One region of the Faecalibacterium sp. Marseille-Q0746 genome, then DNA from elsewhere that is predicted to be linked to it. Evidence: a T-box and tRNA genes for the amino acid it is inferred to sense, from the RefSeq annotation. Region 1 holds a T-box; the other regions hold tRNA genes.

The links. The T-box of region 1 lies ahead of pheS (phenylalanine--tRNA ligase subunit alpha). A T-box ahead of a tRNA ligase gene usually reads a tRNA of that ligase, here a tRNA-Phe.
Region 2: it has a tRNA-Phe gene. The T-box ahead of pheS (phenylalanine--tRNA ligase subunit alpha) is inferred to sense a tRNA for this amino acid. The anticodon was not compared.
Region 3: it has a tRNA-Phe gene. The T-box ahead of pheS (phenylalanine--tRNA ligase subunit alpha) is inferred to sense a tRNA for this amino acid. The anticodon was not compared.

The regions. Positions count from the first base shown of each region.
Region 1 is NZ_JAFREI010000002.1:142,993-153,726, reverse strand. Features, by position in the region: gene J3351_RS02065 (transglutaminase-like domain-containing protein) at 1-326, opposite strand, end outside; gene J3351_RS02060 (alpha/beta hydrolase) at 345-1,418, opposite strand; gene J3351_RS02055 (GNAT family N-acetyltransferase) at 1,745-2,263, shown strand; gene smpB (SsrA-binding protein SmpB) at 2,377-2,859, shown strand; RNA gene ssrA (transfer-messenger RNA) at 2,922-3,270, shown strand; gene J3351_RS02040 (methylated-DNA--[protein]-cysteine S-methyltransferase) at 3,335-3,835, opposite strand; gene pheT (phenylalanine--tRNA ligase subunit beta) at 3,839-6,250, opposite strand; gene pheS (phenylalanine--tRNA ligase subunit alpha) at 6,269-7,291, opposite strand; T-box leader at 7,377-7,618, opposite strand; gene J3351_RS02025 (MFS transporter) at 8,212-9,423, shown strand; gene J3351_RS02020 (TrkH family potassium uptake protein) at 9,478-10,734, opposite strand, start outside.
Region 2 is NZ_JAFREI010000005.1:41,576-52,309, reverse strand. Features, by position in the region: gene J3351_RS04385 (TetR/AcrR family transcriptional regulator) at 1-269, shown strand, start outside; gene recG (ATP-dependent DNA helicase RecG) at 355-2,415, opposite strand; gene J3351_RS04375 (YhcG family protein) at 2,481-3,485, opposite strand; tRNA gene J3351_RS04370 (tRNA-Cys) at 3,590-3,664, opposite strand; tRNA gene J3351_RS04365 (tRNA-Gly) at 3,694-3,769, opposite strand; tRNA gene J3351_RS04360 (tRNA-Asp) at 3,806-3,879, opposite strand; tRNA gene J3351_RS04355 (tRNA-Gly) at 3,910-3,985, opposite strand; tRNA gene J3351_RS04350 (tRNA-Phe) at 4,026-4,101, opposite strand; gene J3351_RS04345 (type IIA DNA topoisomerase subunit B) at 4,428-6,419, shown strand; gene J3351_RS04340 (DNA gyrase subunit A) at 6,604-8,853, shown strand; gene rlmH (23S rRNA (pseudouridine(1915)-N(3))-methyltransferase RlmH) at 9,065-9,550, shown strand; gene J3351_RS04330 (glycine--tRNA ligase) at 9,790-10,734, shown strand, end outside.
Region 3 is NZ_JAFREI010000002.1:244,405-255,138, reverse strand. Features, by position in the region: gene J3351_RS02485 (ABC transporter ATP-binding protein) at 1-1,712, opposite strand, end outside; tRNA gene J3351_RS02480 (tRNA-Gly) at 1,813-1,888, opposite strand; tRNA gene J3351_RS02475 (tRNA-Phe) at 1,897-1,969, opposite strand; tRNA gene J3351_RS02470 (tRNA-Asp) at 1,998-2,071, opposite strand; tRNA gene J3351_RS02465 (tRNA-Val) at 2,075-2,150, opposite strand; tRNA gene J3351_RS02460 (tRNA-Gly) at 2,157-2,232, opposite strand; gene J3351_RS02455 (hypothetical protein) at 2,473-3,522, opposite strand; gene J3351_RS02450 (hypothetical protein) at 3,533-3,862, opposite strand; gene J3351_RS02445 (helix-turn-helix domain-containing protein) at 4,050-4,415, shown strand; gene J3351_RS02440 (sulfide/dihydroorotate dehydrogenase-like FAD/NAD-binding protein) at 4,676-5,521, shown strand; gene gltA (NADPH-dependent glutamate synthase) at 5,523-6,917, shown strand; gene J3351_RS02430 (Cof-type HAD-IIB family hydrolase) at 6,973-7,746, opposite strand; gene J3351_RS02425 (DeoR/GlpR family DNA-binding transcription regulator) at 7,968-8,723, shown strand; gene pfkB (1-phosphofructokinase) at 8,720-9,625, shown strand; gene J3351_RS02415 (fructose-specific PTS transporter subunit EIIC) at 9,795-10,734, shown strand, end outside.

The DNA.
Region 1 (10,734 bases):
TCCCGCACCAGGCCCTGCATCCGGGCCACGGCCTGTGCCTCGTTCCAGCAGTATTCCTGCGGCAGGCGGCGCATGATCTCCTTCTGCACCAGCAGGGCATCCCGCAGTGCGTCCACGCCGTGGGGCACAGGGTTGGCGGGCTGCTCATACTCCGGCATTTCCAACCCCTGACTGCGGGGGCTGTTCTGGGTCTCCGTCCAGTCCTCGGCCAGATATTCATCGATCCGTGCCACGGCTTCTTTGTAATAGCCCGCAGCCTTCAGCCGCTCCACATCATCGGGCAGACCGACGTTCAGATGCACAAATGCTTCGTTCAGATCTTTCATCCTGTTTCATCCTTTCTCTCAGGCGCACTGCTCTTCCCAGAAAGCAGTGGCTTCCACCAGCCAGTTCTCGGCATCTGTTCCTGTGCCGATGCCGCAGACGTGAGGTGCATTGTTGAACACCCGGTAAACATGCTTGACGTGATTGGCCTGCAGGGCAGCTTCCAGCTGCGGTCCCTGCCGCCAGTAGACCAGCTCTTTCAGCAGCGTGTCGTTCACACCGTGCCAGTGGTAGGTGGCGGGGTAGTCCGGCGTGATCTCATCCGAAAGATTCCGGGTATAGTATTTGGGGCCGTACGCGCCGATATCCTGAATGACATGGTAGATGGGCTTGATGTAGGTCATATCGTTGATGGGGTAGCCCAGCAGCAGGGCGGCAGGCTTGGGCACATTGTAATGCTGATACCCCACCGATTCCGTGCCGAACAGACCCGTCAGGTGGCCGCCCATGGAATATCCCACGATGGCGTACTGCTCCGGCTGGATGCCAAACTCCGCAGCGTGTTCCTCAATGTACTGCATGGCCCGGCCGATGTCCTCCAGCGGAGCGTCATCGGAAGCATCCGTCCAGACGCGATACCGTAGAATAAAGGCGGCATAGCCCAGCTCATGCAGTTGCCAGGCCGTGCAGGCCCCCTCCTCCAGCTCGGCGCTCTCATTGGCACCGCTGCCAGCCAGGATCAGCGCAAACTTGGCATTTTCAGCCTTGGCCGGGAAATAGAACAGGCCGGTGTTGTTTTTGGTGCAGTCCGCCGCCTTTTCCGCATCCGTGTAGAACGAGTGGGTGACCTGAACGCCATTGTTGTAGTTCTCAATGACCAGATTCAGCCCCTTGGCACAGCCTTCGGCCACATACTCGTTGGTGTAGCCTTCCACAGTGGTCATCTCCCACAGGGCCTGACCCGGCGGGCAGTCCTTATCCTGCGAGTAGGTGTAGAAGCCGGAGTTCTTGATGCCCGGGTTGTTGCGCACTTCCTTCATGGTGGTCTGGGCCGTGATGTTGGGCTCTCCCTTTTCCATTACGGCACCGGCGGGCAGGGCCAGCAGTGCCAGCAGACACAGCACCATCGCGATGATTCGTTTTGCCTGTTTCATGTTCCGTTCCTTTCCCCCGGCACCGCCCTGATTGCATTTTCCCGTACAGAGGACTATAATATGAGACTGCACAGGCGACACCGGTTGGTTTTTGTTCTATTGTATCACACCCGCCGGTATTGTCAAAACAAATCTGTCCGCAAAATCCATGTGTTGTGATCTCCACGCTTCCGGGGGGCCGGGTATTCAGATTTCAGACACTCTGCCTAGCCTGAGGTGAACAGGTTTCCATTGTGATTTGCGGCAGATTCTGCTATACTGAAAAGAAATATTGCACACGCAATGAGGGGAAACCGGAGCATTGCGGCTCCGGTCAGGATAGGAATATGAGTGAGATCACAGTCCGGCCCATGATGCCGGAGGATTGGACTGCCGTGTCCAAAATATATCTGGAGGGCATCGCCACCGAGCACGCCACCTTCCAGACCAACTGCCCGCCCTACACCGCCTGGGACGCATCCCATACCCGGGAATGCCGCCTGGTGGTGCTGGACGATGGGGTCGTGGCCGGCTGGGCAGCCCTGCATCGGGTAGATCCCCGCTGGTGCTACCGCGGCGTGGCCGAGGTGAGCATCTATGTCGGGGAGAAATTCCGGGGCAAGGGGTTGGGCTATCACCTGCTCACGGCGCTCTGCCGCGAGGCCGAACAGGCCGGGTACTGGACGCTGCAGTCCACGGTGCTGCAGGACAACGCCCCCTCCCGGGGCCTGCACCTGAAATGCGGCTTCCGCGTGGTGGGCCGCCGGGAGCGCATTGCCCGGGACTGCCACGGCCGCTGGCTGGACACCTACCTGATGGAGCGGCGGTGTACAGCGGACGAACCGGTGGGCTATAAAAAGCTGTAAGGCGCTTTTTGCGGGAAAGATTTACAGTTTCTTCAAAAAGTGACCTTGAAAATCCACAAAAATATGATATACTAACGTAACGATACCAAAGCGATAGAAAGGAGGCGCGCGGAATGGCACCGACCAAAGAGCGTCCGGCAACCAAGACGATTGCCACAAACCGGGAAGCGCGCCACGAGTATTTCGTTCTGGAAGCGCTGGAGACCGGCGTTGAGCTGAAAGGCACCGAGGTCAAAAGCCTGCGTGCCGGCGGCGTGAACCTGAAAGACAGCTGGGTCGATATTGAGGACGGCGAGCTGCTGGTCAAGGGAATGCACATCACCCCCTATGACCACGGCAACATCTTCAATCAGGACCCCATGCGGGTGCGGCGGCTGCTGGCCCACAAGAACGAGATCCGGCGGCTGCACCAGCAGTGCAAGCTGCAGGGCTACACTCTTGTGCCGCTTTCGCTCTACTTCAAGCATGGCCGCGTCAAAATGGAGTTGGGCCTGTGCAAGGGCAAAAAGCTCTACGACAAGCGCGCAGATGCCGCCAAGCGTGATGCCAAGCGCTCCATCGACCGGGCCGTTAAATCCAACGGCGTTTACTATTGATTTCAGGCAACATTCCTGCCCGGAAACTTCAAAGCTTACCCACACCGCAAGGTGTGTTTTATGGGGGCGTAAAGGTTTCGACGGGGGGAGCGAGGCCTGGGCAGCGGGTAGCAGTGGGGGACCTGCTCTAAACTCCTCCAAAAAATTAACTGACAACAATAATTATCAGTTGCTCGCAGCCTGAGTGCTGCGCGTTCCGCCCACTCTTGTGTCGTGTGGGGCCGGGGCGTCCTTTAGACACAGCACCTGAACGGACCTAAGCTTTGCGGACCGGCAGGAACTCATGAAGCTACCAATGCGTTAGCCTGGCGACCGGCGTGACGCGGAGGGAATGTTGTTGATCGCCTGCACCCGGAGACACCTACGCTGAACTCTTTTCGGACATGGGTTCGACTCCCATCGCCTCCACCAAACAAGAAAAATCCGAACCTCTTCCCATCGGGAAAAGGTTCGGATTTTTCATTTGCTGCATTTCTTACAGCGTCATTTTCATTTCCAGTCTCAGCAGCGCGGCTTTTTTATCGATGCCGCCTGCATATCCGGTCAGGCTGCCGTTTGTTCCGACAACGCGGTGGCAGGGAATGATGATAGAGATCACATTGTGTCCGACAGCCCCGCCCACAGCCTGCGCAGACATCCGGGAAAGGCCGCGCTCTGCGGCAAGCTGCCTTGCCAGTGCCCCATAGGTCGTGGTCTGGCCGCAGGGGATGCGGCGCAGCAGCGCCCACACCTCCTGCTGAAAGGCAGAGCCAGCGGGATGGAGCGGCGGAGTAAAGTCCGGCTCCTGCCCGCCGAAATAAACATCCAGCCAGCGGCTGGCCTCGGAGAGCACAGCGGTCTCCTGCTCCTGGTGCACCGCATCCAGGGTGCGGGCAAAGTACTTCTGCCCCTCGAACCAGAGGCCGGTCAGGCCTGTGTCGTCAGCGGCCAGCAGGATGCCGCCCAGAGGAGACTCATAGTGCTGTGTAAAGATCACCGTTTACCGGATCTCAATGCCCAGCTTGAACTTCAGGTTGCCCAGCACCTTCTTGACGGTGCGCTCGACCTGCTCAGCGGAGATCTCTGCGCTGGGGTCAGACAGGGTCAGGGAGAAGGCCATGCTCTTCTTGCCCTCGCCCAGGTTTGCGCCGCGGTAGATATCGAACAGCTTGACCTCGGTGATGAGGGAGCTTGCCTTCTTGATGGTGTCCTCGATCTCGCCGCAGGTGACCTTTTCCTCGCAGACAAGGGCCAGGTCACGCTTGACGGCAGCGTAGGGGCTCAGCGGCTTATAGCGCAGCTCACCGTCCACACAGGACATCAGAGCCTCATAGTCCAGCTCACCCAGATAGATGTTCTGGCTGTCCTTCTGGTCCTTTGCGATCTCCAGCTCGCCGTTGATCTCATTGGAGAGCTTACCGAACACGCCCAGACGCTTGCCGTTGCAGTAGACAGCGGCGCTGATGCCGGGGTGGAGCCACGGGGTGGTCTCGCGCTCATAGGTGAAGGTCAGGTCAAAGCCTGCGGCCAGCGCCTCCATTGCACCCTTGACGGTGAAGAAGTCCTCCTCGGGGCCAAAGGCACCAATGCAGAGGGTCTGACGCTCATGGGGATGCTCGCTGATGGGCAGCTCCTTGGCCAGATAGACAGGAGCCATCTCGAACAGGCGGCCCTCAGCATTGCCCTTCTTGAGGTTGTCCACGATGACGTTCAGCATGGACGGGGTCAGCAGGGTGCGCATGATGGACAGGTTCTCGCTGATGGGGTTCAGGATGCGGATGGCCTTGCGGGCAGCATCCTCAGCGGGGATGTGCAGCATATCCAGCTCCGCGTTGGAGTAGAAGGCCAGGGTGGAGGCCTCATAGAAGCCCTGTGCAGCCAGCAGGCGCTTGGTCTTGAGCTGCTGCTTCTGCGCGTAGTTCAGGCCGCCGTTGGTGACAGAGGCGGTGTTCAGGAAGGTGGGGTTGATGTGGTCATAGCCGTACTCACGGATGACCTCCTCCGCCAGATCGGGGAAGCTCTCCACATCCTCACGGTAGAGAGGAGCAGACACATCCCAGCTGCCATCGGCCTGCACATCCACCGTAAACTCCAGGCGCTGCAGGATATCGATCATGGTCTGCTCGGGCACAGTGATGCCCAGCACACCGCAGATCTTGGCAGGGGTGGTCACGATGTGCTTGCGCTCCAGCGGGCGGCCATCGGTCAGGTCATACTCGAGGGTGGTGATATCGCCGCAGTCCAGCTCCTGGATCAGGTGCAGGGCACGAGCCAGGCCCAGCTCGGGAGAGTTGCGGTCCACACCCTTTTCATAGCGGGCAGAGGAATCACTGTTCTGGCCCAGGGCACGGCTGGTCTTGCGGACGCAGTCACGGGCGAAGGTGGCGCACTCGAATAGCAGGCTGGTGGTGTTCTCATCCATGCCGGAGTTGGCACCGCCCATGATGCCGGCCAGAGCCACAGGCTTCTCGGCATCACAGATGACCAGATTGTTGGGGTTCAGGGTGAACTCCTTTTCATCGAGGGTCACGATCTTCTCACCCTCGTGGGCACGGCGCACATCAATGGTGCGGCCGGCGACCTTGTTCAGGTCAAAGGCGTGCATGGGCTGGCCCATTTCCAGCAGGGTGTGGTTGGTGATATCCACCACATTGCTGATGGAGCGCAGGCCGCACAGGGCCAGATGGCGCTTCATCCAGCGGGGAGATTCGCCCATGCGGATGTTGCGGACGTAGTGCGCCATATAGCGGGGGCACAGGTCAGGGGCCTCCACCTGGACGTTGATGGGAGCATCCGGCTCGCAGACAGCCTTGTAATCCATGGCGGGCATGTGCAGGGGCTTGCCCAGAATGGCAGCGACCTCGCGGGCAATGCCCAGCACGGACTGGCAGTCCGGGCGGTTTGCGGTGATGGAGATATCGAAGATATAGTCATCCAGACCGACAACGGGTGCGATGTCGGTGCCGGGAACGGAATCCTCGGGCAGGATGAGCAGACCATAGACCTCAGAGCCCGGGAACAGGTCATCGTTCAGGCCCAGCTCCTCGCCGGAGCAGAGCATACCGTTGGACTCCACGCCCTGCATCTTGCGGGCCTTGATCTTGATGCCGCCGGGCAGGGTGGAGCCATCCAGAGCGGCGGGAACACAGTCGCCCAGCTTCATATTGGCGGCACCGGTGCTGATGCGGATGTCGTGACCGTAGTCACCGCAGTCCACCACACACTTGGTCAGGTGGGTGCCCTCCTGCTTTTCCATCTCCACAATCTTGCCAACGACCACCTTGCTGATGCCTGCATCCAGCGGGATCAGCTCTTCCACTTCAAAGCCGCAGGAGAACAGCTTCTCCTCCAGCTCCTGAGCGGTAACGTCGATATCAACGAATTCTTTTAACCAACTGAAAGGTACTTTCATTGTCTGTTCTCTCCCCTCTTATTCATGGAACTGCTTGAGGAACTGCAGGTTGTTCTCGAACATCAGGCCGATGTTGTTGATGCCGTACTTCAGCATGGCGATGCGCTCGATGCCAATGCCGAAGGCGAAGCCGGAATATTCATCCGGGTCAATGTTGCAGTTCTCCAGCACCTTGCGGTTGACAACACCGCCGCCCAGAACTTCGATCCAGCCGGTGTGCTTGCACAGGGGGCAGCCCTTGCCGCCGCACTCAAAGCAGCTGACATCGACCTCCACACTGGGCTCGGTGAAGGGGAAGTAAGAGGGACGCAGGCGGGTGCGGGTGTCCTTGCCGAACAGCTTCTGCACAAAAGTGTTCAGCGCGCCCTGCAGGTCGCCCAGGGTGATACCCTTATCCACGACCAGACCTTCCATCTGGTGGAACATGGGGCTGTGGGTGGCATCGGAATCGGAACGGAACACACGGCCGGGGATCAGCACCTTGATGGGCGGCTTCTGGCTGTCCATGGTGCGGATCTGGCCACCGGAGGTCTGGGTGCGGAGCAGGAACTCGTCGGACAGGTAGAAGGTATCCTGCATATCGCGGGCGGGGTGATCCTTGGGCACGTTCAGGCGGGTGAAGTTGTGGTCGTCGTCCTCGATCTCAGGTGCATCGGCCACGGCAAAGCCCATGCCGGAGAACACGTCGATGATCTGGTTGGTGACCAGCGTCAGGGGGTGCAGACCACCCACCGTGCGGGTCTTGGCGGGCAGGGTGATGTCCACGGTCTCAGCGGCGTTGCGGGCGGCCAGCTCGGCCTCCTTCACCTTGGCGGCGGCGGCATCGTAGTCTGCCTGCACCTTCTGCTTGAGCTCGTTGATGATCTTGCCCATGGCGGGGCGCTCTTCGGGCGCGACAGAGCGCAGATTCTTCATCAGCGCGGGGATCTTGCCGTTTTTGCTCAGATATTCCTGCCAGAACGAGGCCAGCGTCTCCTTGGAAGAGACCTGACCGAGGCTCTCTGCGGCCTGTTTGGCCAGCTCGTCGATCATTGCTTGCATGGAAATTCTCTCCTTCTCAGTTCGTGTTTTCAAAGCGGGGCAGCAAAAAAGGCCCCGTCCCCTGCCGGGCCATTTCTGGCCGGACAAAAGGGACGAAGCCTTTGCAAATCCAATGCTCCGCGGTACCACCCGGTTTCCGCCCTGCACAAAGAAGGGCGGCTCTCAAACGCCGTAACGGGGCGCGCCGTCCTGCCCTAATAGAAGCCGTTCGGGCAGGCCGCTCAGGAGCGAACTTCGGCACACACCCACGCGGAAGCCCTTTCAGCCGGTGAAGCTTCTCTCTTTGCTGTGGAACTGCATGCGTACTCTCTCCGTCGCTGCGTTTTCAAGATATTCAGGTTTCATAACCGGATATCATCTTACCACACTTTGGGCCTGTTTGCAAGCCGGGGCGGCACTTTTTCCCTGAATTTTACGGTTTTGCTTGTGTTTTGGCCGAAAGTATGGTATTGTAAGCGTAACGTTTTACTGAAAGGAGGGTACACCCAGATGGGTTGGAATGGCTGCATCTTTTTCAAAAAAGGTCAGATTTAATACGTTCCGGCTCGAAGTGTACCCTTTTATTGGAAACAAAACCTCTCAGTCTGCGCTTTGGCGCAGCCAGCTCCTCTCGTAGGGGAGCTAAATCGAGGAAACCTTTCAGCAAGACGTGGAGCATGATTTTCAGCGCCGCGCAGCTTTGCTGTTGGGCGCTTTTGTTTTGCCTGAACCCCTCAGACTCGCTTCGCTCGTCAGCTCCCCTAGTAGGGGAGCCTCTGGCGAAACCGGAAATTCTGCACGGATTGCCAAGGCCTCCACTATTAGGGGAGGTGGCAATGCGTCAGCATTGACGGAGGGGTTTGGTCACAGCAAACTTTCGTTAGCAAGGGTACACTTTCTATTTTGAAATTTCACAACGACAAATAGAAAGGGTGTTCCCCATGAACCATAAACGTAAGCTCAATTTGAAAAAGCAGCTTGCCTGCATTTACACTACCGATCTCTTCTCCGGCCTGCGCATCACGGATGCGGTATGGGTGGCGCTGCTGGCGGCCCGAGGCTTCTCCCTGTGGGAGATCGGCCTGGCCGAAAGCGTGTTCCATGTTGTCAGCCTGCTGTGTGAAGTGCCCAGCGGCATGGCGGCAGACCTGCTGGGCCGGAAAAAGACCCTCGTGTCCGGCGGCGTGTGCATGGTCCTGCAAAGCCTGCTGATGGCCTTTGCGTCAGACCTGTTCACCATCTGTTTTGCCATGGGGCTGAACGCGCTGGCCATGACCATGTTCTCCGGCACCTCCACGGCGCTGCTCTACGACAGCCTGAAGCAGGAAGGCTGCGAAGAAGAATACATTCAGGTCTCTGCCAACGGCTCTCAGATCTCCATGCTGGCCAACGCCATAGGCTCCATGGCCAGCATCCTGAACCAGTTTCTCGGCTACGTGGGCTTTTATCTGCTGAACGCCGCCTTTGAGGGTGCTTCCGCCCTTGCCAATATGCTGCTTGCGGAGCCCATCGTCACTGAATCACAGGCCAGCCGGGAAAAGCACCCGCTGCACGCTCTGCCCGAACAGTTCCGCCAGCTGGTGCGGGACAGCCTGCATGTCCTGCGCACCTGCCCAATGGCGGTGAAACTTATCGCATCCAGCGCCCTCATCAGCGTGCCCAGTTACCTGACCAAAATGTTTTTGCAGCAGCGGCTCGTTGAGCTGGGCTGGCCCACGGAGCTGCTCTTCCTTCCCCTGCTGCTGGGCGGTCTGGCCTGCGTGGCGGGCACCGAGATCGGCCGCCGGGTGAGCTGCCGCTCCATGCGGCAGCTCTACACGGCCTGTGCCCTGCTCTGCGGTGTGGGCACTCTGCTGGTGGGTACTGCGCCCGCCTGGGGCGGCATCCTGGGCATGATGCTGGTGCAGGGTGTGCTGGAGGTCTATCTGCTCCACGAGAGCCAGAAGCTGAACGATGCCATCCCCAGTGACCAGCGAGCCACCCTCATCAGCGTGGACGGCATGGCCTACAGCCTGCTGATGATCCCTGCAAGTCCTCTGGTGGGTGCCGTCGGCGATGCCTTCGGGCAGGCCGGTGCAGGCCTTGCCCTGCTGGGCGGGGTCATCGTGCTGAGCGGCGCGGCGCTCTTGGGGAAAAAGCCGCAGGAATTCTGATACAGCAAAAAGCGGATGCGTTCCGGTGGGAGCGCATCCGCTTTGTTATTTTGCTCAGAACCGCCGCCAGGTGTCCGGCATAAAGAACACCAGCATGGGGAAGATCTCCAGACGGCCCGCCAGCATGTCAAAAATCATAACCAGCTTGGCGGGATTGGAGTAGCTGCCAAAGTTCATCATGGGGCCCACCTGGGCAAGGCCCGGGCCGATGTTGTTCAACGTGGCGGCAATGGCGGTGAAGTTGGTCACCATGTCAAAGTCATCCAGACTGATGAGGAAGAAGGATGCCGCAAAGATGAAGATGTAGGCGGCCACATAGACATTGGTGGCGCGAATGGTCTCATGGTTGACCACCTTGCCGTCCATCCGGACGGGGGCAACCACCTGCGGGTGAAGGGCCTGCTTGAGCTCCTTGCCCACAGTCTTGCCCATCAGCAGGAGGCGGCTGACCTTCATGCCGCCGCCGGTGCTGCCCGCGCAGGCACCCACAAACATCAGCATGACAAGGATCTCCTTGGAGAGGGTGGGCCACAGGTCAAAATCACAGCTGGAAAAACCTGTGGTGGTAATAATGGAGCCCACCTGGAAGGCGGCGTGGCGCAGGGCCTCGCCCAAGCCGTTGTACATGCTGTAAATGTTGGCCGTGATGATGACCACAGCCACACCGATGATCACAAAGTAGGCGCGCACCTCCTCGCTGGCGGCAGCGCGGCGGAAGCGGCGCATCAGCAGCAGGAAATAGGCGTTGAAGTTCACGCCAAACAGGATCATAAAGATGGTCACGACCCACTGGACATAGGGCGACATGCTGGCAAAACTGTCATTGCGGAAGCCGAAGCCGCCGGTGCCCGCTGTACCAAAGGAGGTCAGCAGAGACTCAAACACCGGCATCCCGCCGAACAACAGGAACACGAACTCGATGACAGTCAGGCCAAAATAAATGCCATAGAGGATCTTTGCCGTGGACTGCACCTTGGGCACCAGCTTATCCACCTGGGGGCCGGGGCTTTCGGCTTTCATCAGGTTGACATGGGAGCCGCCGGTCAGGGGCAGCAGGGAGAGCAGGAACACCAGAACGCCCATGCCGCCGATCCAGTGGGTGAAGCTGCGCCAGAACAGGATGCCCCTGGGCAGGTCCTCCACAGCGGGCAGGATGCTGGCACCGGTGGTGGTGAAGCCGGAAACGGTCTCAAACATGGCATCCACCGGGTTGGGGATGCTGCCCGTAAGCACAAAGGGCACCGCGCCCACCACACTGATGAGCAGCCAGCAGAGCGCCGTGGTGGCAAAGCCCTCCCGCATATAGAAGAT
Region 2 (10,734 bases), on a different contig from region 1:
CCTTTGTTCAGAACCAGGAGGCGGTGAACATCCTTTTCTCCGGGGCAAGGCAGGGGATCTTTGCCAACTGCATTGAAAAGGGTCTGCGAGACCGTCTGGCGGCCAAAGACCCCACCTTTGCAGCGGACCCCGACCGGGGCATCCTGCTTTCCTTCTGCGTGCAGGGCTGCTTCTATGCCTTTGCCAACAACAGCGGCCAGATGGACGTGGAACATCTGGTCGATCTGCTGGCTGTGATCGCCAAAGCGGCGCAAAGCCTGAACCGATGACAGAATCGTAATAATGAGAAAGGCTCCTGCTTTTGCAGGAGCCTTTCTCATTTAAAATACATGGAAACCGGTTCTTTTTATTGTTTTAATTCATGGCTCCAGCCTTTGTGAACATCTGTTCGACCTGCGCGGCGAGCAGGCTGTGCTCCGGCGCTTCCAGCAGGGGGTCTGCGGCCAGCAGAGCGGCGGCCTCGGCCTGCGCGGCGTGAAGGGTGCGGGTGTCATTCATCAGGTCGGCGATCTGCAGGGTGGGCAGGCCGTGCTGGCGACTGCCGAAAAAGTCGCCGGGGCCGCGGGTCTCAAGGTCGAACTGCGCCACGGCAAAGCCGTCCGAGGTGGAGCAGAGGAACTTGAGCCGCTTCTGGACGCTCTCGGCGGTGTTGTCGCTGACAAGGAAGCACCAGCTCTCGGCGGCACCCCGGCCCACGCGGCCCCGCAGCTGGTGCAGGGCACTCAGGCCGTAGCGCTCGGCATTCTCGATGACCATGACGGTGGCGTTGGGAACATCCACGCCCACCTCGATGACAGTGGTGGATACCAGTGCGTCCAGCCGGCCGGCTTTGAAATCGTCCATTACAGCGGCTTTCTCCTTTGGCTTGAGCTTACCGTGCATCAGGCCGACCCGGCGGTCGGGGAGAAGGGCTTTGGCAATGTCCTCGTAGTAACTCTTCACGGCGTTCAGCCCGCCGTCCGGCGTGTCCTCGATGGCGGGGCAGACGATATATACCTGCCGTCCGGCTCCGATCTCCCGGTCAAGAAAGCCGTAGAGATCCCGCCGCTTTTTTCCGGTGATGCACCGGGTCTTGACGGGCTTGCGGCCCGGGGGCAGCTCATCGAGAATGGAAATGTCCAGATCACCGTAGATCAGCAGGCCCAATGTGCGTGGAATGGGCGTGGCGCTCATCACCAGCAGATGGGGGTTCGCGGCCTTTTCGGCCAGCATTCCGCGCTGGCGCACGCCGAAGCGATGCTGCTCGTCCACCACAGCCAGACCCAGCCGGGCAAACTCCACGCCCTCGCTCAGGATGGCGTGGGTGCCCACCACAAGGTCGGCTTCGTCACTGCGGATGGCAGCCAGCGTGGTGCGGCGGGCGGCGGCCTTCATGCCGCCGGTCAGCAGGGCCACACGCATCCCGAAGGGGGCCAGCATCCGGTTCAGATTCTCTGCGTGCTGGGCGGCAAGGATCTCGGTGGGGGCCAGCAGGGCCGCCTGATATCCGCTGCGGATGCAGGCCCAGATGGCGGCGGCGGCAACCAGCGTTTTGCCGCTGCCCACATCGCCCTGCAAAAGGCGGTTCATGGAGGTGCTGCCGGACAGATCGGTCAGAATTTCGTCTACGGCCCGGCGCTGGGCACCGGTGGGGGAGAAGGGGAGCGATGCCCAGAAGGGGGACGGGTCGAGCCGCTGCATGGGTGCACCGGTGGAGGCGCTGCCCCGGTTCTTCATTCGTCCAATGCCCAACTGGAGCACCAGCAGCTCCTCGTAGATGAGCCGCCGCCGGGCTGCAAAAGCCTCCTCCTCCGTGGCAGGGCAGTGGATGGCCCGCACGGCATCGGCCTTGGAGAGCAGGCGGTATTTTTTCAGCATCTCCTCTGGCAGCGGGTCGGGCAGGAGTTCCGCATGGGGGAGCAGCTGCCGGATGCATTTTGCAATCACGGTGCTGGAAAGCCCCTCGGTCTGGGGGTAAACGGCCTCGAAGGGAGCGGCGGTGATCTGTGCCGCCGTGCGCACCTGCGGGTTGACCATCTGACGGCGAAGCATCCCGCCGGTCACGATGCCCTCAAAATAGTATTCCTGCCCCAGCTCCAGCTTCTGGGTGGCATAGGGATTGTTGAACCAGGTGATCTCCAGGCTGGAAACATCATCCCCGGCGGTGATGCGCTCCATCCGCCGCCCGCCCGGCAGGATGCGCCCGGCAGGTTTGGCGAACACCTCGGCCTTCACCACGCACTCGGTGTCTGGCGGGGCCTCGGCAATGGAGTAGGGACGGGAAAAATCGATGTACCGCCGGGGATAGTGGCAGAGCAGATCGGCCAGTGTCACGATGCCCAGTTTCTCAAACCGCTCGGCGGTCTTGGGCCCCACGCCCTTGAGGTAGCGCACCGGCGTGTCCGGGGTCAGGGTGGTGTGATGTTCAGCGGGCATGGCAGGCCCTCCTTTCCGCAAAAATAGTATCCCCATTGTAACACGGGAACGGGGAAAAATCTGCCTTACAAAATTCGCTTTTGAAGATCCTCAACAGAAGGCAGCTGCTTTTCAAACTCTTCCGGCAGGCAGCTTGTGATACGGTATGCGCTGACTCCGATGGGTTTGCTCATATCTTTAAGGGAGTACTCTGCAACCAGATCGTTCTTGCTTTTGCAGAGAAGAAGGCCGATGGAAGGGTGATCCTGCTCTTTTTTCAGTAATCCATCTACCGCAGAAAGATAGAAATTGAGCTGTCCGGCATACTCTGGTTTGAATTCACCGGTTTTCAATTCGATCACAACATAACAGCGCAGGCTCAGATTATAAAACAGCAGGTCGATATAAAAATCATCACCGCCGACATTCAGATGATATTGGTTGCCCAGAAAAGCAAAGCCAGTGCCCAGCTCCAGCAAAAGTTTGGTGACATCTTTGACAAGAGCCTGCTCGATATCCCGCTCAAGCATATTTTCTTTCAAAGGGATAAAATCAAAGAGATAGGGGTCTTTCATCGTTTGCAAGGCAAGCTCACTTTGCGAGGCGGGCAGACGAGCTTCAAAATTTGTGATTTTTGATGCAATGGCCTGACGTTGATATAATCCGCTCTCGATCTGATGAATCAAAACGTTCCGAGACCAACCGTTTTCAATAACTTTTTCAGCGTACCATAGGCGTTCTTCTGGTGAGGAAAGCTTATCCAGGAGAACGGTATTGTGTCCCCACGGAATTTGTGCAACAGGCTGTTGCACAAATTCCTCGTCAGGGTAAGCAAGTGCAAATTTTGCCATATACTTCAAGTTCCGAACGGAATAACCGGAAGCGTCCGGAAAAGCAAGTTTGATATCGGCAGAAAGGCTTTCAATGAATTTGCTGCCCCAGGTCTTATGTGCATTGATCGTATTGCCGATCGTATGATAGAGAAGCAGAAGCTCCCGGTTGACACTGACAGATGCGCGATACTGCGCCGCGCGAATTTCCTGCTTGATGGATTCAACGGTATTCAGATATTCGCTGGAATTCAAGAGCACTTTGCCGGCCCCCTTCGCAAAAATAGTATCCCCATTGTAACACGGGAACGAGGAAAAGAAAAGCAAAACAAAAAATCCCGGAAGCCGCAGCTTCCGGGAACTTTTGGAGGTGACGACCAGATTTGAACTGGTGGATGAGGGTTTTGCAGACCCTTGCCTTACCACTTGGCCACGTCACCATATTTGGAGTGAATATTTCCACTCCATTTGGAGCGGCCGACGAGGCTCGAACTCGCTACCTCCACCTTGGCAAGGTGGCGCTCTACCAGATGAGCTACGGCCGCATATTGGTGCATTTACCCTTGCACCACAGGGAAAGACGACCCGGATCGGGCTCGAACCGACGACCCCCAGCGTGACAGGCTGGTGCTCTAACCAACTGAGCTACCGGGCCATATCCGGAGTGATTATTACCACTCCGTTATGGAGCGGCCGACGAGGCTCGAACTCGCTACCTCCACCTTGGCAAGGTGGCGCTCTACCAGATGAGCTACGGCCGCATATCAGAGGAACAGGAGTAATTCTTGTTCTTCTGAAAGGTGGTGCCTCCGATCGGAATCGAACCAATGACACGGGGATTTTCAGTCCCCTGCTCTACCGACTGAGCTACAGAGGCGCACCGGACGATGATTATTATACCTGAAATTTTGATTTTGTAAAGGGGTAAATTCAAAATTTTTGAAAAAAACTGAAACTTTTTTCGTTTTATGCGTTTCAACGCGCAAAATAAGAATGACTTTCTGGGCTTTTTTCTGCCGAATCAGGAGGACAAGAAATCTGCCCGAAGAAATTGACAAGTAATACAACCTATGGTTTAATAAAAGAAAAGAACACCGACGCTTTTGCTCTTTACACATCGCTTATACTTATTATAAGGGAAAGAGCAAAGGCGTTTTGATTTGACGACCTGCTCATTACAAGAGAACAGGCCCGGAGGACAGCATGGCAAGAAAACAGGAATATGGCAACGAAAGCATTACTTCGCTGAAGGGTGCCGACCGTGTGCGCAAGCGCCCGGCCGTCATCTTTGGCTCAGACGGCGTGGAGGGCTGCGCCCACTCTATTTTTGAGATCGTCTCCAACTCCATCGATGAAGCCCGCGATGGCCACGGCGATACCATCAATGTGACCCGCTGCAAGGACGGCAGCGTGATCGTGGAGGACTTTGGCCGCGGTATGCCCGTGGACTGGAACAACGGCGAGGGCCGCTACAACTGGGAGCTGCTGTTCTGTGAGATGTACGCGGGCGGCAAATACGGTGAGGGCGAGGATAACTACGAGTTCAGCCTGGGCCTGAATGGCCTGGGCCTGTGTGCCACCCAGTACGCTTCTGCCTGGATGACCGCCGATATCTACCGCGACGGCTTTCATTACCACCTCGACTTCAAAAAGGGTGAGAACGTGGGCGGCCTGCAGAAGGAACCCTACAAGGGTCGCCGTACCGGCAGCATCATCCACTGGAAGCCCGACGATGAGGTGTTTACGGACATTGACGTGCCCGGCAGCTACTATAAGGATGTGCTGCGCCGTCAGGCCGTGGTCAACGCGGGCCTGACCCTGAACTTTACGGACGAAAAGGAGAAGGACCCCGCCACCGGCAAGCCCTGGAAGGAGAGCTGGTGCTACCAGAACGGCATCGCCGACTATGTGCAGGAGGTGGCAGGAGAGGATACCCTGACCCCGGTGTTCAGCTGCGAAAGCGAGGCCTCCGGCCGTGACCGTGAGGATCAGCCGGATTATAAAGTGCGGATGAGCGCTGCCTTCTGCTTCTCCAATAAGGTGCAGCTGCTGGAATACTATCACAACTCCTCCTGGCTGGAACACGGCGGCAGCCCCGAGCACGCCGTCCGCACGGCTTTTGTCTACCAGATCAACAAATACCTGAAGGACAAGAACCTCTATAAGAAGGGCGAGAGCGCCATCAGCTTCCAGGATGTGCAGGACTGCCTGGTCTACGTCTCGTCCAGCTTCTCCACCCGTACCAGCTACGAAAACCAGACCAAGAAGGCCATTACGAACAAGTTCGTCTCGCAGGCCATGACTGATTTCCTCAAGCACTATCTGGAGGTCTACTTCCTTGAAAAGCCGGAGGAGGCCCAGAAGATCTGCCAGCAGGTGCTGGTGAACAAGCAGAGCCGTGAGCACGCCGAAAAGACCCGCCAGAGCATCAAAAAGACGCTCTCCACCCAGATCGATCTGGCCAACCGGGTGCAGAAGTTCGTGGACTGCCGCACCAAGGATGCTTCCCGCCGGGAGCTCTACATTGTGGAGGGCGATTCCGCTATGGGCGCGGTCAAGCAGAGCCGCGACAGTGAATATCAGGCCATCATGCCCATCCGCGGCAAGATCCTGAACTGCCTGAAGGCCGATTACGCCCGCATCTTCAAGTCCGATGTCATCGTGGACCTTATCAAGGTCATGGGCTGCGGCGTGGAACTGGGCGGCAAGCATAACAAGGAACTTGCCACCTTCAACATCGATAACCTGCGCTACAATAAGATCGTCATCTGTACCGATGCTGACGTGGACGGCTACCAGATCCGCACGCTGGTGCTGACCATGCTCTACCGGCTGACCCCCACTCTGATCAACGAGGGCTATGTCTATATCGCGGAATCGCCGCTGTATGAGATCACCACAAAGGATCACACCTATTTTGCCTACACCGAGCCGGAAAAGGCAGCTTTCCTGAAGGAGATCGGCGACAAAAAGTATACCATCCAGCGCTCCAAAGGTCTGGGCGAAAATGACCCCGAGATGATGTGGCTGACCACCATGAACCCCGAGAGCCGCCGCCTGATCAAGGTGCTGCCCACGGACGTGGAGGAAACGGCCCGGGTGTTTGACCTGCTGCTGGGAGATAACCTTGCCGGACGCAAAGAACATATTGCACAGCACGGCGCGGAATATCTGGATGATCTGGATGTGAGCTGACGAGATAAACCCCTCCGTCAATGCTTTGCATTGCCACCTCCCCTAGTAGGGGAGGCCCTGGCGTTGCGGAACGCCCTGCGAGTTCCCCTCTATGCCAAGGGCCCCACTATTAGGGGAGCTGTCGAGCGTATGCGAGACTGAGGGGTTGGATCCGGGATATAGATGCTGATATAGAGGAGCAAAAATGGCAAAACGAACAACCAAAAAAACGACCAGGCCTGTCCGCCCGCAGCTGGGCGACGGCGTTGAGATCCTGAACGCGGGCAGTGTGCTGGAAGATCCCATCACCAGCACGCTGGAGACCAACTATATGCCCTACGCGATGAGCGTCATCGTTTCCCGCGCCCTGCCCGAGATCGATGGCTTCAAGCCCGCCCACCGCAAGCTGCTGTACACCATGTACGGGATGGGTCTGCTGAAGGGTGCCCGCACCAAGTCGGCCAACATCGTGGGCAGCACCATGCACCTGAATCCCCACGGTGATGCCGCCATCTACGATACCATGGTGCGCATGGGCCGGGGCAACGAGAGCCTGCTGGTGCCCTTTGTGGACAGCAAGGGCAACTTCGGCAAGGCGTACAGCCGGGATATGTCCTGCGCCGCTGCCCGTTATACCGAGGCCAAGCTCGAGGGTGTCTGCGAGGAACTGTTCCGGGATATCGATAAGGAGACCGTGGACTTTGTGCCCAACTACGACGGAACCACCACCGAGCCGACCCTGCTGCCCGTGACCTTCCCCACCATTCTGGCCAACAATACCCTGGGCATTGCAGTCGGCATGGCCTGCAACATCTGCTCCTTCAATCTGGCAGAGCTGTGCGCCACCACCGTGGCCCTGATGAAGGATCCCAAACACGATATCTCCACCACCATGCCCGCCCCGGATTTCGTGGGCGGCGGCCAGATCCTGTACGATGAGGCCCAGATGCGGGAGGTCTATGAGAATGGCCGGGGCAGCATCAAGGTGCGTGCCCGGTACAATGTGGTGCCCGGCGAGAATATGCTGGAGATCACGCAGATCCCGCCCACCACCACTGTGGAAGCCATCATGGACAAGATCGCCGAATTGGTCAAGGCGGGCAAGATCAAAGAGATCAGCGATATGCGGGATGAGACTGACCTGAACGGCCTCAAGCTGACCCTTGACCTCAAGCGCGGCGTGGACCCGGAAAAGCTGATGGCCAAGCTCTACAAGACCACCCCGCTGGAGGACAGCTTCAGCTGCAACTTCAATGTGCTGGTGTCCGGTCAGCCCCGGGTCATGGGCGTGCGGGAGATCCTGCAGGAGTGGACAGCCTTCCGGATGGAGTGTGTCCGCCGCCGCACCTACTATGATCTCCACGGCAAGGAAAAGCGGCTCCACCTGCTCAAGGGCCTTGCGGCCATTCTGCTGGATATCGATAAGGCCATTCATATCATCCGCACCACCGAGGAGGAGACCGAGGTGGTGCCCAACCTGATGATCGGCTTTGGCATCGACGAGGTGCAGGCCGACTATGTGGCTGAGATCAAGCTGCGTCACCTGAACCGGGAGTATATCCTCAAGCGGACGGGTGAGATCGAACAGCTGGAAAAGGACATTGCCGACCTGAACGATATTCTGGCAAAGCCTGCCCGCATCCGCCGCATCATCATCAATGAGCTGAACGATGTGGCCAAAAAGTACGCCCAGCCCCGCCGCAGCGAGATCCTGTATGATCTGCCCGAGGAGGAGAGCGGTGCCGAAGAGGAATCCATCCCGGATTATCCCGTTACCGTGTTCTTCACCCGTGAGGGCTACCTGAAAAAGATCCCGCCCCAGAGCCTGCGCACCGCCGGTGCCCACAAGCTGAAAGAGGGCGATGAGATCATCCATCAGGTGGAGACGCGGAACAATGTGGAGGCCCTCTTCTTTACCGACAAACAGCAGGTGTACAAGGTGCGCCTGAACGAGCTGGAGGACGGCAAGGTGGCCCAGATGGGCATCTACCTGCCGGGCCGTCTGGGAATGGATGAGGGCGAGAACATCCTCGCTATGGTCATCACGGGCGATTACAGCGGCTATGTCCTTTTCTTCTTTGCGGGGGGCAAGTGCGCAAAGATCCCGCTGGCCTCTTACGCCACCAAGCAGAACCGCCGCAAGCTGCTCAAGGCCTACTCCGACAAGGAGCCGCTGGCAAAGCTGCTCTTCCTGCCCGAGGACACGGAGCTGGTCATCCGCACCAGCGCAGGCCGGATGCTGCTGGTCAACACGGCGCAGATCGCTGCCAAGACCACCCGCGACAGCCAGGGTGTTGCTGTTGTGACCCTGAAAAAGAGCCAGACCATTGCATCTGTCGTCCCGGCGGAAACGCTGGAGCTTGCCAACCCCCACCGCTACCGTGTCCGCAGCCTGCCCGCCACCGGCGCGCTCATCCGCGCCGAGGACGAGGGCGAGCAGCTGACAATGCTGTAAAAAACTCCCCCAGTCTCGCATTCGCTCGACAGCCCCCTCTAGGATGGGGCCTTTGGCATGGCGGGAAAGCTTTTGCTTGAATTGCAAAGTATCCGGTTTCGCCAGAGGCTCCCTCTCCGAGGGAGCTGGCACGGCGTAAGCCGTGACTGAGGGAGTTCAAGCAGTAGCGGAGACAATTTTAAATCGTTTATCCTGAAAAGAGGAAGCTGTAATGCAGAATATTGACCTGATCTGTATTGGTAAAATGAACGCAAAATATTTTGCCGAGGGCGTGGCAGAGTACCAGAAGCGTCTGGCTGCCTTTGCGGCATTCCGGATCATCGAGCTGCCGGAGGAAAAGATCGAGGAGAAAAATGCCTCCGATGCTGTGGTGAAAAAAGCACTGGAGAAGGAAGGAAAAGCTATCCTCTCCAATGTGCGCAAGGGTGCTGCCATCGTTGCCATGTGCATTGAGGGCAGGCAGATCTCCTCCGATGAGCTGGCGCAGTTCCTGGCCGACCGCGCAAACAGCGGGGCAGGGGATGTGGCGTTCGTCATCGGCTCCTCCCACGGCCTGTCCGATGAAGTGAAGAAAGCCGCAGCCCTCAGATTCAGTATGGGCCGCATCACCATGCCCCATCAGCTGGCCCGCCTGGTGCTGACCGAACAGATCTACCGGGCCTGTACCATCAATGCCGGTATGAAGTATCATAAGTAAAACTTGCAAAGAGAAACAGAGGACGGAACAGGCAGCCGTCGCCCGGTGTTAGGAGATGCGGGAAACGTCACCCCGCCTGTTTCTCAGAAAGAAAGGGCCGTTGCAGAAATGCAGCGGCCTTTTGCTTTACAAAAATAAGAAAACATGGTAAAGTAGAGATACGCGGCAGTGGGGAAAGCTGCCCGAAACAACACACACGACACGGCAAGCCAGCCGCGGACGGAAAGGATGTTATTACAATGGAACAGAGCGAAAAGACCCTTGATATGATCGTCAATCTTTGCAAGAACCGTGGTTACGTGTTCCCCGGTTCTGAGATCTATGGCGGTCTTGCCAACAGCTGGGACTACGGTCCCCTGGGCGTTGAGTTCAAGAACAACGTCAAGAAAGCATGGCTGAAGAAGTTTGTCCAGGAGAGCCCCTACAATGTGGGCCTGGATGCTGCCATCATTATGAACCCCCAGACCTGGGTGACCACCGGCCACGTTTCCAGCTTCTCTGACCCCCTGCTGGACTGCCGTGCCTGCAAGGCCCGCCACCGCGCCGATAAGCTGATCGGTGAGGAGCATCCCGAGGTCAATGTGGATGCCATGAGCTTTGATGAGATGGATCAGTTCATCGCCGACCACGAGGACATCGTCTGCCCTGTCTGCGGCAAGCATGACTTCACCCCCATCCGCAAGTTCAACCTGATGTTCAAGACTGCCATCGGTGTTACCGAAGACAGCTCTTCTACCTGCTACCTGCGCCCCGAGACCGCACAGGGCATTTTCGTCAACTTTGCCAACATCCAGCGCACCACCCGCCGCAAGCTGCCTTTTGGTGTCTGCCAGGTGGGCAAGGCCTTCCGCAACGAGATCACCCCGGGCAACTTCACCTTCCGCACCCGTGAGTTCGAGCAGATGGAGTGCGAGTTCTTCTGCAAGCCCGGCACCGATCTGGAGTGGTTTGCTTACTGGAAGAACTACTGCGAGAACTGGCTGCTGAGCCTGGGCATCAAGAAGGAGCATCTGCGCCTGCGTGACCACGAGCCCGCAGAGCTGGCCTTCTACAGCCGTGCCACCACCGATATCGAGTATGCCTTCCCGTTCACCGACTGGGGCGAGCTGTGGGGCATTGCAGACCGCACCAACTACGACCTGACCCGCCATCAGGAGGCCTCCGGCAAGAGCCTGGAGTACTTC
Region 3 (10,734 bases), 100 kb from region 1:
GAAGCATACAGCTGATCGTGGGGCCCGACGGCTTCCACCCGGCCCTCGTTGAGGAATACGATCTTATCCAGCCGCTCCACCGTGGAAATGCGGTGGGCAATGAGCAGGGTGGTCTTGCCTGCCCGGCTGTTCTTGAGGTTGTCCAGAATGATCTTCTCGGTGCTGGTATCCACCGCCGAGACGGAGTCATCCAGGATCAGGATGGGCGCGTCCTTGAGCAGGGCGCGGGCGATAGAGATGCGCTGCTTCTGACCACCGGACACCGTCACGCCGCGCTCGCCCAGAACGGTCTCGTAGCCGTCCTTGAAATCCACGATATTATCCCGCACATCGGCCATGCTTGCCGCCCGCTCGATGTCCTCGGGGGTGGCATCGTCCACACCAAAGGCAATGTTGTGGGCGATGGTGTCCGAGAACAGGAAATTATCCTGCGGAACGTAGGCACAGGCATTGCGCACCGAGTGGATGGAGAGGCTGTTCACATCCCTGCCGTCCACGAACAGGGTTCCGTCCGGCACATTATAGGTGCGCAGCAGCAGGTCCACTAGGGCGGTCTTGCCCGCACCGGTCTTGCCCACGATGCCCACGCTCTCGCCGGGCGCAATGGTAAAGGAGATATCCCGCAGCACATCGTACTCGCCGTCCGGGTAGCGGAAGTTCAGGTGGCGGAACTCGATGCCGCCTTTGGGGTCGGTCAGGTCGGCCACGCCGGGGCGGTCGGCCACATCGATGGGGGCATCCAGCAGCTCAGTGATGCGGTTCAGGGAGGCCCTGCCGCGGCTGGTCTTTTCGATCAGCATGGACACAGCCATGATGGGCCAGACGATGGCCTCAAAGTAGCCGATATACTCCACCAGCTGGCCGGCGTTGAATCGACCCTGATAGACCAGATAGCCGCCGTAACCCAGAATGATGCAGATCACGGACTCCACGAACAGGGTCACCAGCACCTCCAGCAGGGTGGCGATCTTCGTGTAGGTCACGTTGATCTCCTCGTTTTCCTTGTTCAGCTTCCGGAAGGCCTGCAGTTCCTTGTACTCCTTGACAAAGGCCTTGATGACCGCAATGCCGGAAAAGTTCTCCTGCGCGAAATCGGAAAGACCGGAGAAGGCCTGCTGCCGCTCCTCCCAGCGCCGGGTCATCACCTTGCTCATCTGGGTGCCGATGGCAAACATGATCAGCGCCGGGATCAGGGCCAGCAGGGTCAGCCGCACATCCATGGTCCACATCTTATAAAGGGCCAGCAGACCCAGGGTCAGCGCGTCGAAGAACATCAGCACGCCGTCGCCGAAGCACTCCTGAATGGTGTCCAGGTCGTTGGTGTACAGGCTCATCAGGTTGCCGACCTTGTTCACCTGATAGTACTGCTGGGACAGCCTGCGGCTGTGGTCGAACATCCGCTCCCGCAGGTCTGCCGCGACCCGCACCGCCGAGCCGAAGAAACAGATGCGCCACAAAAAGCGTCCAATGACCATCAGCACCACGATCCAGATCATGGGCAGGCAGATGTGCTGCAGCAGCACTTCCTTGGTAAAGGGCAGCGTCTCACCGTTCACCACCACCTGGCCAAGGTTCACCCCGTTGATGACCAGCCGGTAGAGCTGCGGGATCAAAAGCTGGATGTAATCCACCGTCAGCAGGGCGGCAAGGCCCAGCAGCAGTACGGGAGCATGCTTGAGGTAATACCGGTTGATGTACTTGCCGAATATCACTGCGTTTTTCCCTCCTTTTCCAATTCCAAAAAAGCTTTCAACGTACAAAAAAGCCGCTGCATCACACGACGAATCATGTTTTGCAGTGGCTTGTTTTGTCTGGAGCGGCCGACGAGGCTCGAACTCGCTACCTCCACCTTGGCAAGGTGGCGCTCTACCAGATGAGCTACGGCCGCATATAAAGTGCCTCCGATCGGAATCGAACCAATGACACGGGGATTTTCAGTCCCCTGCTCTACCGACTGAGCTACAGAGGCATATAAGCTGCTTCCAGAGAAGCAGCAGCGACCCGGATCGGGCTCGAACCGACGACCCCCAGCGTGACAGGCTGGTGCTCTAACCAACTGAGCTACCGGGCCACATGGTGGAAGTTAACGGGCTCGAACCGCTGACCCTCTGCTTGTAAGGCAGATGCTCTCCCAGCTGAGCTAAACTTCCACAAAATGGAGCGGCCGACGAGGCTCGAACTCGCTACCTCCACCTTGGCAAGGTGGCGCTCTACCAGATGAGCTACGGCCGCACATTTCATGTGGTCTGCCGGGGTTTCGCTCCCGGCGACGTTGGTTATTATACCGCACGGCGGGGGCTTTGTCAATCATAAATTTTCAATTTCTGCAAGTTTTCTGGTTTTACACCAAATAACATCAAAAAATGAAGGCCGAGGTTATCCCCGGCCTTCGCGTCCAGCTTCAAGAAATCATTTTCCAAGACACACTTCTGGGCCTCTGCCGCAAATAAAATCGGCAGATATCCTTTACTATTACTGCTTGGTCAGAATATAAGTTCCATTCACAGGTCTCGTTGCATCAGACATATTGATATCAGTCAGAACATAAGATTTGCCATCTTCGACTGTTCCGTTGGCGTATGTTCTTTGTGGGCAATGATCCGGAAAAACATAAATTCCAACTGTCATCGGATTGCTCCAGAAAGAGTCAAACGTGTCTTCACTGGAGTACTCTGCATATCTTGTTTTTTCAAAAACGATCTCTATCCCGTAATAATCCGATTTCCAATCTTCATATACCACAGAGACCGGAACCGGCGTTAATGTATCATATCCTCTGGAAATCATTCTAGAACTCCAGCCATATTGTGGCATTCGGAACTGCGCTTGATATTTCACATACGCTGTATCACCTTCAATATGGTCGATCACAAATTTGTAGGAATCTTCTCCATTCGAAGCGACCCAGGTTCCGCACAAATCATCTGTGATCTGAACCTTTACATCATCTTCATTTTTCCCGACCAGTTCCCATCCATCCAAAGTATACTGATAAAAAAGCTGGTAGTCTCTAGTCGCACTCATATACTGTGTATCCGAACAAAGCTGTACATCTACCGTTATGTCCTGTTCTAGCGCATTGCTATATCCACAATATCCTGGCGTCAGATAGTATCGCACATTTTCCTTTTCCTGCAAAAGTTGCGCTACATCAGAATCCACAATACCTTGCGACAGTGATTCTTTCGGTAATACGGTTGTGTCCATTTCCTGCACACTGGTTACATCCCAGTCGCCATTCTGGCGACTGCCCACAACGGCATACGCCACTTCATAGGCAGAATCCGCATTTTCTGCCCGGACTTCTACGGTCACGCTCTCTGTTTTATAATTGCTGTCGTAGTTTCGGTCTTTTACAGAAAAATCTTTGAGTTCCAAACCGTATTCGCCGTAATTTCCATCCTCGTTCTGGATTGCCGTTTTTAGCAGATCATTCGGCATTTGTTTCGAACCGCTGCAAGATGTGCAAAAGCACAAAGCAATCAGCATCATGCTGATTTGTATAATTTTAAGCTTTTTCATAAATTTCCCCTCACTGTTTATAATAAGTGATATATTCGCCGTTATTGTCCACTACAATTTTATTTCCATTGATCGTGCATTTGAAGCTCGCCCATACCGCATTACCCCAATAAAAATAGAGCGTTCCATTTTTATATTCATAGGTGCAGGTAAAACTTCCGATATCGCAATATCCGTTTTCAAAAACAAATTCTTCCGGGAGCATATAAATGTATTGCGTAGATTGATCCGTCTTGTATCTGCCTGAAAGCTTTGTTTCAGATTTTTTCCATGCCATAAGCCCCACCATCAGCACCAGCACAGCCGCCACAGCCACAATGATTTTCTTTTTTCGTTCCATAATATCTCTCCTTTGTTTGAGTTCATCGGACATCTGCCCGTTTTTTTTTTCATTCTATCACACATTCGCAGCTCAATCAATATCATTTGATATTATTTTTGATATTTATAGAACATTGAACTGACAATCATTCCTGTGTATCCTTAACTCAAGGATAATACTTTTTGATAGCAAGGGAGTGACGATTTTGAAAAATTCCGCAATAGAACGTCAGGCACTTTCCTTGCAAGTAGGCCAGCGGATCCGCTCCATTCGCAAACAGCGCGGTCTGAGTCTCGAAGCATTAGCACTGAAATGTGATATGAATGCCGCCTTTTTGGGGCATATTGAACGTGGCCTGCGCTGCCCCACCCTTTATACTTTGGAACGCATCAGCACCGGCCTTGAAATCAACATTGTAGAATTATTTCTCGATAATAGTGTCGCACTTTCAAACGCTGTTGCTGTTCAGCACTTTTCCGATGCCATCGCTTCCCTTTCGCCATCACAGATTCAACAGATTCTGAGTATCGTTGACCATTCCATTGCTCTTACAAAAGCGTCTGAATCCTGACTTTTTTGATGAAAGCAAACCTCCATGTACAGCCGCAAAACTGCACATGGAGGTTTGCTTTCGTTTCTTTGTACAGGTAGATACCATTCTTTGTTTCAGCTTTGCGGCGGCAGACACAAAGAAAATTCGGTTGCTTTCCCTTCTTAAAGAGGTTATAATAAACTTGTCAAAAAGTTGCACAAAAACACGTCTGCTGTGCCGCGCGGGCGGGCAGACGTGTTTTTGTGCCGAGATTTTGCCAGAAAAAAGGAGCAACCGCAATGTACAAGATCACTGAAAAGGTCACGCTGAACCCCACCGTGACAAAGATGGTCATTGAAGCCCCGCTCATTGCCAAAAAGGCAAAGCCGGGCCAGTTTATCATTGTGCGCCCGTTTGAGGACAGCGAGCGCATCCCCCTGACCGTGGCCGGTTACGACCGTGAAAAGGGCACTGTGGATATCATTTTCCAGATCGTGGGCGGCACCACCATGGAGCTGAACAGCCTGAATGCAGGCGACAGCGTCCATGACTTTGTGGGCCCCCTGGGCCGCGCCACCGAGACCGAGGGCCTGAAAAAGGTCTGTGTTGTCGGCGGCGGCGTGGGCTGCGCCATCGCCCTGCCCATTGCCAAGGAGCTGCACGACCAGGGCTGCACCGTCCACAGCGTCATCGGCTTCCGCAATAAGGATCTGCTCATCCTCGAGGACGAGTTCAACGCCTGCAGTGACGAGCTGCGCATTATGACCGATGACGGCAGCTACGGCACCAAGGGTGTGGTCACCGCCGCTCTGGATGAGCTGGTGGCCGCCGGCAACCAGTATGATCTGGTCATCACCATCGGCCCGCTGATTATGATGAAATTCGTCGTCAAGACCTGCCAGAAGCACGGGCTGAAGAGCATCGTCTCCATGAACCCCATTATGATCGACGGCACTGGCATGTGCGGCGGCTGCCGCCTGACCGTGGGCGGCGAGACCAAGTTTGCCTGCGTGGACGGCCCCGACTTTGACGGTGACCTCGTCGATTTCGACGAAGCCATGGCCCGCGGCACCATGTACCGCCCCTTTGAGGCAAAGGCCCGCGAGAAGGCCTGCAATCTGTTCAAGACTGAGGAGGCAAAGTAAGATGGCTTTCAATATGGATCCCAAAAAGTGCCCCATGCCCACCCAGGACCCCAACGTCCGCAACAAGAACTTTGAGGAAGTTGCACTGGGCTATACCGAAGAGATGGCCGTGAACGAGGCAAAGCGCTGCATCCACTGCAAGAATAAGCCCTGCCAGACCGGCTGCCCCGTGGGCATCGATATCCCCGAGTTCATCGGTCATGTGGCCGAGGGCGACTTTGAAGCCGCCTATCAGGTCATTGCCCGCTCCTCCTCCCTGCCCGCCGTCTGCGGCCGTGTCTGCCCCCAGGAGAGCCAGTGCGAGGGCAAGTGCACCCGCGGCATCAAGAACGAGCCCGTGGGCATCGGCCGCCTGGAGCGCTTTGTGGCCGACTGGCACCGTGAAAACGTCCACACCGCCCCCATCGTGCCCGCATGGAACGGCCACAAGGTCGCCATCATCGGTGCAGGCCCTGCCGGTCTGACCGCCGCAGGCGACCTGGCCAAGCTGGGTTATAAGGTCACCGTCTACGAGGCCCTGCATGTGGCCGGCGGCGTGCTGATGTACGGCATCCCCGAGTTCCGTCTGCCCAAGGCCATCGTGCAGCAGGAGATCGACGGCCTGAAGAAGATGGGCGTGGATTTTGAGTGCAACATGGTCATCGGCAAGGTGCTGACCATCGACGAGCTGATGGGCGAGTACGGCTACGAGGCCGTGTTCGTTGGCTCCGGTGCCGGTCTGCCCCGCTTCATGGGCATCCCCGGCGAGAGCCTGAAGGGCGTGTACTCCGCCAACGAGTTCCTGACCCGCTCCAACCTGATGAAGGCCTACCTGCCCACCAGCAAGACCCCCATCCGCACCGGCAAAAAGGTGGCCGTTGTGGGCGGCGGCAACGTGGCCATGGATGCTGCCCGCAGCGCCCTGCGTCTGGGTGCCGAGACCGTGTACATCGTCTACCGCCGCGGCATGGCCGAGCTGCCTGCCCGTAAGGAGGAGGTCGAGCACGCCGAGGAAGAGGGCATCATCTTCAAGACCCTGTGCAACCCCGTGGAGATCCACGCCAACGACGAAGGCTTCGTCAAGTCCATCACCTGCATTGAGATGGAGTTGGGCGAGCCCGATGCTTCCGGCCGCCGCCGTCCCATTGAAAAAAAGGGCAGCGAGTTTGAGCTGGATGTGGATACCGTGATCATGAGCCTGGGCACCAGCCCCAACCCCCTGATCCGCTCCACCACCCCTGGTCTGGAGACCAACAAGCACGGCTGCATCGTCACCGAGGGCGACGAGGGCAAGACCAGCCGTGAGGGCGTGTACGCCGGCGGCGATGCCGTGACCGGTGCCGCCACCGTCATCAAGGCCATGGGTGCCGGTAAGGCAGCCGCGAAGGCCATGGACGAGTACATTCAGAATCAGTAAGTTTCCCCTATAGAAAAAAGCCGGTGCGCCAAGAAAGTGCACCGGCTTTTTCTCTTCATATCAGGCCGTTTTCTACACAATACCAATAGATGCCGTCTTCCTTCACATCGCGGCAATGGGCGGTGGCGGCGGCTTGCAGCCGGGCAGAGGCGTTGGCCATAGCGACGCCGGTGCCGACGGCTCTGAACATTTCGATATCGTTGTTGCCGTCACCGAAGGCCATGCTGTCGGACTTGTCGATGCCGTAGAATTCCAGCATCTTTTCCACGGCGATGCCCTTGCCGCCGCTGGCCGGGATGATATCCACGGCGCGGTCCCACCATGCGGCGATCTTCGCGTTCTCCACATCCTTCAGGATGGCTGGGTACTCCGCTTCCCTGCCACTCATCAGCACCTGAAAGATCTCGCCCTGCGCCATAGCATCAAAATCGTCGGCGATCACCAGCTCGACCCCGCCGATGGCAAAATACTCCGCCAGATCAGGGTCGGAGCCGTTAGCGGCCAGCCGGTCCTTGGTGGCCAACGCCATGGGCCGCCCCAACGCTTCGGCGTTCCGGCGGAGCAGGGCAATGTCCGCTTTCGGGATGAGATTTTTGAAAACATCGCGCTCCGGCGTGAAGCAATAGGAGCCGTTGTAGGTCAGGAACGCATCGAAAGTGACCCCTTCGAACTTCGGCACTTCCATGGGAGCGCGGCCGGTGGCGATGCAGAGCTTGATGCCGTTCTGCCGCAGTTTTTGCAGCGCCTCCACCGTTCTGGGGCGGATGCCCTCCTTGAGCGGCACCAGTGTGCCGTCGATGTCAAAAAAGATGATCTTGGGCTTTGTCATAGCGTTCCTCCTGCATTTTTCTTATATCATAGCACACTTGCTGCCGTTTGCCAAATGTATCCCAGTTGTTGTGCAACCTGCTCAATTTTCAGAGGTGATTTTTGTCGGCTATTTCTGGCGCATTGTGATTGATTTTGACTGAAATCTTGCTATAATAAGGACAGGAAGCTTCATAAAGCTTCAAGTTCAATCACAAAACACCAAAGGAGTGACCTTTCCTCATGTTGGCAGAAGAACGCTTCGCCCTCATCCTTGACCTGCTGGCCCGCCAGCGCACTGCCACCGTGCAGGAGCTGTGCGAGGCGCTGAACGCAAGCGAGTCCACCATCCGGCGCGACCTGAACGAGCTGGACAAGCAGGGCAAACTGAACAAGGTGCATGGCGGGGCCACCCTGCCGGACAGCCCCTTCCGCACCGACGAGCCCACCATGGCCGCCAAGGAAGAGCTGGCCGTCAGTCAGAAGCAGAGCATCGCCCAGGCGGCGGCAGAACTGATCCTGCCGGAAGATTTCATCTATCTGGATGCAGGCTCCAGCACGCTGGCTCTGGCACGGGCGCTGAACGGCCCGGCCCTGAACGCCAGCTATGTGACCAACGGCGTGGCCCATGCCCGCCTGCTGGCCCAGAAGGGCTGCCGGGTGTTCCTGCCCGGCGGGCTGCTGCGGCCCCAGACCGAGGCCATCATCGGGGCGGCTGCGCTGACTGCCATCCAACAGTACAATTTCACCAAAGCGTTCATGGGGGCCAACGGCGTGGCGCTGGGTTCCGGCTTTACCACCCCAGACCCCGAGGAGGCCGCCGTCAAGGCTGCGGCTCTCCACCGGGCGCGGGAGGCGTGGTTCCTGGTGGACGACACCAAATTCGCGCAGGTCTACCCCGCCGTCATCTGTGATCTGCACAGTGGTGCCATCCTGACGAACCGGTGCCCCAACCCCAAATACCGGCAATACACTCTGATAAAGGAGACCGAGGTATGATCTACACTGTTACATTCAATCCTGCCATCGATTATGTCGTCCGTCTCGACAGGCCCCTTGAGGTGGGCGAGGTGAACCGCGCCGCCGGGGAGGATTGCGTGCTGGGCGGCAAGGGCATCAATGTTTCCGGCGTGCTCCGGGAGCTGGGCTGTGAGAGCGTAGCTCTGGGCTTTGTGGCCGGTGAGACCGGTGCCTGGCTGGAGCGTGGTCTGGCCGCGCAGGGGCTCCGGACCGATTTCATCCATCTGGCCGAGGGCATGACCCGCATCAACGTCAAGATCAAGGCAGGCACCGAGACTGAGCTGAACGGCGCAGGCCCCAGCATCCCGGAAAGCGCCATGCAGCAGCTGGAAGCCCAGCTGGACACCCTGCAGCCTGACGACATCCTCATTCTGGCGGGCAGCATCCCCAAGAGCCTTTCCCAGAGCACCTACGAGCGGCTGCTGGCAGGGCTGGAGGGCCACGGCGTGCGGGCCGTGGTGGATGCCACCCAGGATCTGCTGGTCAACGTCCTCCCCTATCACCCCTTCCTGATCAAGCCCAACAATCACGAGCTGGGCGAGATCGTGGGCCGGGAGCTGAAAACGGACGAAGAGATCACCGCCGCCGCCCGCGCCCTGCAGGAAAAGGGTGCCCGGAACGTGCTGGTGAGCATGGCCGGGAACGGCGCTCTGCTGGTGGATGAGCACGGCGAGGTGCACCGCATCGGCTGCCCCAAGGGCAAGGTCGTGAACAGCGTGGGCGCAGGCGACAGCATGGTGGCCGGTTTTGTGGCAGGTTATCTGCAAAGCGGCAGCTATGAGCAGGCCCTCCGGCTGGGCACCGCCTGCGGCAGTGCCACCGCGTTCAGCCTTGGGCTGGCAACGAAAGAAAAAATCGAAAAATTGTTTGGTCAAATTTAAGGCAGCTCACCCTCTCCGTCATTGCTGACGCAATGCCACCTCCCCCAAAGTGGGAGGTCTTGACAGTCATTGCTATGTTGATGGTTTTGCCAAGGGCTCTCCCTTCGGGAGAGCTGGACGCGAAGCGGCCTGAGAGGGTGAGGACGCTACGAGAGAAAGGAGAACCCTTATGCGCATTACGGAATTATTCACCGCAAAGTCCATCGAGCTGGATTCCGCGGCCTCCAACCGGGACGAGATCCTCTCCCGGCTGGTAGAACTGCAGGCCACCCACGGCAACATCACCGACACAGAAGCCTACAAGAAGGCGCTTTACGCCCGGGAGGATGAGGCCTCCACCTACGTGGACAACGGCATCACCGTTCCCCACGCCAAGACGAATGTAGTCACCCGGCCCAGCCTGGCCGCCCTGCGTCTGAGCACCCCGGTGCAGTACAACGCCGAGGATGACGGCAAGACCGACCTGCTCTTTGCCATTGCAGCCCCCGAAAACGGCAGCCTGCATGTGGATATGCTGGCCCGCATGATGCAGATGCTGATGAACGAGGACTTTGTGGAAAAGCTGAAAGCCGCCAAGACCCCCGCCGAATTCCTTGCCCTCATCGACGCACAGGAGGAGGCCCAGTTCGGTGAAGAGAGCTTCACCCAGCAGGCCATCCCCCAGAGCGGCTACCGCATTCTGGCCGTGACCGCCTGCCCCAACGGCATTGCCCACACCTACATGGCCGCCGAGGCGCTGACCAAGGCCGGTGACAAGCTGGGCCTGCCCACCAAGGTGGAGACCAACGGCTCCGATGGTGCCAAGAACGTGCTGACCCGCGCCGAGATCGCAGCCTGTGACGGCATCATCGTGGCAGCAGACAAGAATGTGGAAACCGCCCGCTTTGACGGCAAGCCCGTGCTGTTTGCCCGGGTGGATGACGGCATCCACAAGCCCGAGGAGCTGCTGAAAAAAGTAGCCCACGGTGAAGTTCCTGTTTATCACGCCAAGGGCGGTGCCGCCGCTGCCGAAGAGGAGACCTCCGGCGACAGCTTTGGCCGCAAGGTGTACAAGGACCTGATGAACGGCGTGTCTCACATGCTGCCCTTTGTGGTGGGCGGCGGCATTA